DNA from 3 places in the Siminovitchia sediminis genome. Region 3 is predicted to be linked to each of the others. Evidence: riboswitches for the same ligand, from Rfam matches in the RefSeq annotation. Region 3 holds a riboswitch; each other region holds the start of a gene.
The links. Region 3 has a riboswitch for S-adenosylmethionine ahead of ACFSCZ_RS19290 (carboxymuconolactone decarboxylase family protein). Riboswitches for the same ligand answer to the same signal wherever they lie in the genome.
Positions count from the first base shown of each region.

Region 1: another riboswitch for S-adenosylmethionine. It lies ahead of ACFSCZ_RS07365 (PLP-dependent aspartate aminotransferase family protein); the one in region 3 lies ahead of ACFSCZ_RS19290 (carboxymuconolactone decarboxylase family protein).
Region 2: another riboswitch for S-adenosylmethionine. It lies ahead of metK (methionine adenosyltransferase); the one in region 3 lies ahead of ACFSCZ_RS19290 (carboxymuconolactone decarboxylase family protein).

Region 1 is NZ_JBHUEO010000015.1:42,325-44,595, reverse strand. It holds SAM riboswitch class I at 501-609, shown strand; SAM riboswitch class I at 674-787, shown strand; gene ACFSCZ_RS07365 (PLP-dependent aspartate aminotransferase family protein) at 862-2,271, shown strand, end outside.
Region 2 is NZ_JBHUEO010000019.1:42,262-44,532, reverse strand. It holds gene metK (methionine adenosyltransferase) at 1-1,096, opposite strand, end outside; SAM riboswitch class I at 1,419-1,540, opposite strand; gene pckA (phosphoenolpyruvate carboxykinase (ATP)) at 1,802-2,271, shown strand, end outside.
Region 3 is NZ_JBHUEO010000121.1:31,757-34,027, forward strand. It holds gene ACFSCZ_RS19285 (DUF3784 domain-containing protein) at 1-297, opposite strand, end outside; SAM riboswitch class I at 709-818, shown strand; gene ACFSCZ_RS19290 (carboxymuconolactone decarboxylase family protein) at 978-1,643, shown strand; gene ssuE (NADPH-dependent FMN reductase) at 1,810-2,271, shown strand, end outside.

The DNA.
Region 1 (2,271 bases), on a different contig from region 3:
TCCAAACGGGACGTGTTTCCGGTATTTGGATATATTTAGATTATACCACATATTGTGTCAACTTAAACTTTTTTATACAACATGTAGATATTATCGTATTTTTACATAATGTTGTTTATTGGAGAAAATTTTTTTGTAAAAAGCGGAAGGATGTCGATTGATACGGGAAAAGGTGATTTTTTATATAAAATCATGTCGATTTGCCTATTTTTAAAAATATCGTCGAATTTTGTCAAAAAGTTTTTTGGGAAATGATCAAACAAATTTTTTCTTCTGTCAACATGGTCATAAATTTCTCTTAATACCAAGTGTAGTGCACGGTGGTAATTAGCACTCCAATGTCTTTCTGGATCACTCGTCTGCTTGGAACCTATTCAGAAATACGAACAAATAAGCATTCCATCTATCTCTATAAAATAATATTTTTAAAAAACGTTTGACAAGGAAAAATCCGCGTGCTAGACTGCTAATAACGATTTGGAAAAACCAATTTAATACAATTCTTATCAAGAGTGGTGGAAGGAACTGGCCTGATGAAACCCGGCAGCCTTAAGCATAAGCTTAAAAGGTGCTAAATCCAGCTGAGCTGATAGCTCGGAAAGATAAGAGGAATATACGACAAACCTCTCATCTTTCGTGAGAGTTTTTTTGCTTTAAAAAATTAAATAATGATTTCTTATCCAGAGTGGCGGAGGGACTGGCCCGATGATGCCCGGCAACCATTAAGCTCAATACAGGCTTAATAAGGTGCTAATTCCTGCAGGAGGCAACTCCTGAAAGATAAGAAGAGAATGGACTTTAAAAACAGGCTCTCTTCTTATGAAGAGGGCTTTTTTATTTATCAGAATGGGGGAAATGAACATGACAACAGCAACAAAAAATGCATCATATGACTTGGAAACATTGGCATTACACGGAGGGCAGGCTCCAGATCCGACTACCGGATCAAGAGCGGTTCCGATCTACCAGACAACTTCTTTTGTTTTTCATGATACAGAGCATGCTGAACGGCTATTTGCTTTAGATGAACCAGGAAACATTTATTCCCGTATCGGAAATCCGACAGTGGATGTATTTGAAAAGAGGATGGCCTTACTCGAAGATGGCGTAGCGGCAGTCGCCACTTCCTCCGGAATGTCAGCCATCACTTTATCCATACTTAGTCTGGCAAGCGCCGGCGATGAGATTGTTGCGGGTGCAAATCTTTACGGAGGTACATACAACTTATTCGCTGTCACCCTTCCGCGCTATGGAATCAACGTAAAATTCGTGGATCCAACCAACCCGGAAAACTTCAAAGCCGCTATTACGGATAAAACAAAAGCCGTTTATGGTGAAATCATCGGAAATCCAGGCTTGCAAGTACTTGACGTTGAAGCTGTTGCAGATATTGCTCATGAGGCAGGTGTTCCGCTCATTATTGATAATACTTTTGCAACACCGCATGTGTGCAAACCGATCCAACTCGGAGCCGATATTGTCGTCCACTCCGCAACAAAGTGGATCGGAGGGCACGGAACATCCATCGGAGGCGTCATCATCGACGGAGGCCGCTTTAACTGGAATACTGAAAAGTTTCCTGAGTTTACAGAGCCAGATCCGAGCTATAACGGGATTCGGTACGCAGTGGACTTCGGAACATTGGCGTTCATCACAAAGGTACGTGTTCAATTGCTTCGTGATTTCGGAGCAGCCTTGAGCCCGCAAAATGCGTTTCAATTGATACAAGGGCTGGAAACTTTGCACTTACGCGTAGAGCGCCATAACGAAAATGCGGTTAAGCTTGCGGAATATCTGGAAAATCACCCGGCGGTGGAATGGGTCAACTACCCAGGGCTTGAAAGTCACCTATCTCATCATTTGGCGAAAAAGATCTTCAACAATGGTTTTGGATCGATCATCGTTTTTGGCATCAAAGGCGGTAAAGAGGCCGGGAAAAAATTGATCAACAACATTTCATTGTGGTCACATGTGGCAAATGTCGGAGATGCGAAATCGCTGATCATTCACCCGGCATCTACAACACACCAACAGCTCACCAAAGAGCAATTGGAAGAAGCAGGCGTAACGGAGTCGCTTGTCCGTTTGTCAGTTGGAATCGAATCTCTCCGCGATATTCAAAACGATCTCGACCAGGCATTGGCAAAAGCAACTGGTATTGCTGCTCAAGAAGAGCAACCTCTTGTAATTAATGATGAAGGTGTGATCCGTTGGGCTTTGAACTCTGCAACGGAACGAGTGGTGGAGAATGGAGAGGAAGTCAGCCGCCAA
Region 2 (2,271 bases), on a different contig from region 3:
ACAGCGGCTTGCGCAGATCGAGCATGAGAATGATTCCGGCAGGACGCAGATCAAAGTTTTCTCTGATCGCTTTAACCAGTACCTCCTCTGAGACCTTTCCTGTGCCGAACGTATCAACAGAAATGGATACAGGCTGCGCGACGCCGATGGCATAAGCCAGCTGCACCTCACACTTATCAGCGAGACCAGCGGCTACAATATTTTTAGCCACATACCTTGCTGCATATGCAGCCGAGCGGTCTACCTTTGTCGGGTCTTTTCCAGAAAAAGCTCCTCCCCCATGCCGCGCATAACCGCCGTATGTGTCTACGATAATTTTTCTTCCTGTCAAGCCGGCGTCACTTTTTGGACCGCCGATGACAAATCGTCCAGATGGATTAATAAAGTATTTAGTTTGATCATCCAAAAGCTCTTTGGGAACTACAGGTTTGATCACATGTTCTTTAATATCTCTCTGGATCTGTTCCAGGTCTATTTCAGGATGATGCTGTGTAGAAAGCACGATCGTGTCAATCCTTATCGGCTGTTGGTTTTCATCATATTCGACTGTAACCTGTGTTTTTCCATCGGGACGCAAATAAGGAAGAATAGACTCTTTGCGGACTTGAGCAAGCCTTCTGGACAGATTATGGGAAAGAGAGATGGGAAGCGGCATGAGCTCTTCGGTCTCATTACAAGCAAAACCAAACATAAGACCTTGGTCTCCTGCACCAATCGCCTCAATTTCTTTATCGCTCATGGATCCCTCCCTTGCTTCCAGCGCTATATCAACGCCTGCAGCAATATCCGGTGACTGCTCGTCAATCGAAGTGATGACTGCACAGGTTTCCGCATCAAAACCATATTTTGCCCGAGTGTAGCCAATATCTTTAATGGTTTCTCTGACAATTTTGGGAATATCAACGTAAGTCGTGGTCGTGATCTCTCCGGCTACAAGAACGAGTCCTGTTGTAACGGAAGTTTCACAGGCAACACGTGCATTAGGATCTTCAGCAAGTATGGCATCCAATATCGCGTCAGATATTTGGTCGCAAATTTTATCTGGATGTCCTTCTGTAACAGACTCTGATGTAAATAAATGCCGATTTTGGGACATCAAAGCTCCTCCTTTAATATGTTATGTTCAGTATAGATCCACAACGGTACTCTGTCCTTGATAGAAGCACATCCTGATAAAATGGTTACGATTAATAAGAAAAGCGCTAGGCGCACGCTCAACGGCCAAAAGCACAGAGCGTTCCCATGAGGCAGCTATACAGCCACAGGGGGAAAACAGTTTGTGATCTCTCTTGCCGATGGCGCCTGAAGCTAGATCGAACCTTTTCCCCGAATTTTTATTTTGTCTTATCCTTTAATGAAAAAACCTTTCCTTGACCTAAAACGAGGAAAGGTTAAGTTGATGTGTTCCGAGCCTTTCACTCTTATCGCCCAAGGCCGTCAGCCTTGCAACAGGTAAGCACCTTTCTGTCTGCATTTTTAAGCGGACAGCAGGTTGCCGGGCTTCAAAGGACCTGTTTCCTCCACCATCTCAGAATAAGAGTATCCGTTCAACTCAAAATCATAACTCAAATAATAAATCAATGTCAACCGGGTACGTTAATAATAGTAAGAAGCTGTAATGGTATGTGAACCGCTTACCCTTAAATCCAACATGGCAATATATCCATATAATGTTCCCTGGAAATCTGTTTATACAAGTTCAAGAAATATTCAAAAATAGTATAGACTATTCAATTAAATGTGTTATACTAATTCTCAAGTGTACAATTTGCAAATTTTAATACAAAGGAAGGGTAAACATATGAGTTCAGTAGGCATCAAAAGCGAATTAAAGCAATTATTGAATGGACAGAACGTTCATATACAGCTTTCAGTTCCACAACTTGTTGAAAAGGTTTTGAACCGCGAAGAGGGAGTCTTGACAACTTCTGGTGCCGTTCGTGCCGCAACGGGAAAATATACAGGCCGCTCCCCCAAAGATAAATTTATTGTGGATGAACCTTCTGTCACAAATAAAATCGATTGGGGTTCAGTCAACCAGCCGATTTCGTCTGAAATATTTGAAAAACTGTATTCAAAAGTGATTTCCTATTTAGAGGAAAAAGAAGAAATTTTCGTTTTCAAAGGCTTTGCAGGTGCGGATGAAAAGTATCGCCTGCCGATTCAGGTAATCAACGAGTATGCCTGGCACAATTTGTTTGCCCATCAATTATTTATTCGTCCAAAACAAGAAGAATTGGCAGATCATGATGCAAAATTTACGGTCATTTC
Region 3 (2,271 bases):
AAATCGATCCCCGGTATTGAAATACACGAACGTAAAAATAATTAGCAAGAAAAATATCATGAGTCCGATGATCAATAGAATTTGGAGGCCAAACATGCCGCTTAGTGCCCCTAAAAATATGGAAAAACAAATACCATACGATACTTTTCCCATGAATTTACACAGGGCCACTTCATCATATTTGGCTTTTTCCTCTTCTGACTTCGTATTATATCCGGCAATCAAAAAGGCTCCTTTTCCTTTTGACAACACGATTGCGAAAATCAGAAAAGGGATGATAATAATAAAATGAACCATTGCCCTCGGTCATAAACATACCTTCTTTGAATGTACTGCTTTGATTATAACGTAAAATTAAAACAGCAGACGTCCCGGTTGGATGGAGAAATTATAAAATAATGGGGTCATGGGAGAAAAAAGCTGAAGTCCGAGTAATCACACTTTACGACTCTAAGAATGCCTTCAACCTTTCATCGAGTGATTCCAAGGTAATCCGGTAAAGTTCAATTTAAATCAGGCGGGTGAGTCGGCTGGAATGTTTTCCTGAGTACTTCGAAGAACTCCTCATCGGAACCCAGAGAGCCATATCGCGGCAGCATACAAAGCGTATATAAAAAGAAGATGTTTTTTCATTGAAAAAGAACATACTTGACAGAACACACCGCTCAAGTTATGGTAAAGATATTCAATAAAACTTCAATATGTATTTCCTTATCGAGAGTCAGGGGAGGAATCTGGTCCGACGATCCTGCGGCAACCATTACTAAATAGTAATAAGGTGCCAATTCCAGCAAGCCATCCGGCTTGAAAGATGAGGAAGAGCGTGAATATATAAACCCTCTTCCTTTCTTGGAAGGGGGTTTATTTATTACCATCATTAAGAGCAGCCAGAGGAAGTACCCATTCATCCTAAAGCCGTTAAACCAAGTTAATTTCTCGTGTTAGTAGGAATTTTATAAAAATTGGAGGAATCACAAATGACAAAAATAACTGAAGAAGGTCTATATAGAAAATCAAATATTCACAGATTAGGTGAGTTAAAGGACTATGCTCCCGAAGCTTTTTCCTCTTTTATGGATTTTAACAACAAGGCACTGGCCGAAGGAAAGCTATCAGTAAAAATAAAAGAATTGATCGCTGTTGCAGTGGCCCATGTTACCGGGTGTCCGTACTGCATTGAAATTCATGTAAATGATGTTAAAAAAGCGGGGGCCAATAAAGAAGAAGTGGCAGAAGCCATATTTGTCGCCACCGCCTTAAAGGCTGGTTCCGCCTTCGCACATGGTGTGAATGCATTGAATGCATTTGATGGAGAAGGGGATGAGGAGCTATATAAGGCCTCTTATTTTAACCGAATCAAAGAATTTGCCCGTTTAAGCGGAGAAAACTTCTCAGCATTCATCGACTTTGATCAACAGGCATTGAAGGCTGGAGAATTGACCGTAAAAGAGAAAGAAATAATTGCTGTAGCCGTTGCGCATGTGACAGGATGTCCATATTGCATTGATATACATGTCAATGGAGCGAAAAAAGCGGGCGCAACACTTGAAGAAGTGACAGAGGCTATTTTTGTTGCTGTAGCTTTAAAAGCCGGTTCTGCCTTCGCACATGGTGTGAATGCCTTACAAGCTTATATGAAGTAATGGGATTTGCGCAAAGTTTTGAATCCATACGATATTTACCATTGTTTCCATAGTCGGATATGCTGAGGAGGAAGCACAGGCTAAATATCTCATATGTAAGTTATGAAGTTTCCTTGTTATCAGGACAAGCGATTGATAAATATGAAGAGAAGGAGGGGGTAGAATCATGAGTGAAATTGTTATATTATCCGGGAGTCCATCTGAACATTCCCGATCAGAAAAAATATTGAAGTACTTAGGGAGTTTACTTGAACAAAAACAATTCACAGTTACTCACCTTTCTGTCAGGGATGTTCCGCCAACAGACTTGTTCGAAGCAAAGTTTGACAGTCCAGCCATTCAAAGGATCTCATCACTCATTGAAAATGCCCGGGGAGTCATCATCGGATCTCCTGTATATAAGGCAGCATATTCGGGAGTATTAAAAGCACTGCTTGACCTTCTTCCGCAAGACGTGCTGGAGAACACGCCTGTCCTTCCTGTAATGACGGGAGGAACCCCTGCGCATCTGTTAGCCATTGAGTATACATTGAAGCCTTTAATTGCGACATTAAAAGGAGAAAGTTTAAAAGGTGTCTATTTTCTGGATAGTCAAATTGACAGGGATGCACAAATTCCCATTATGGAT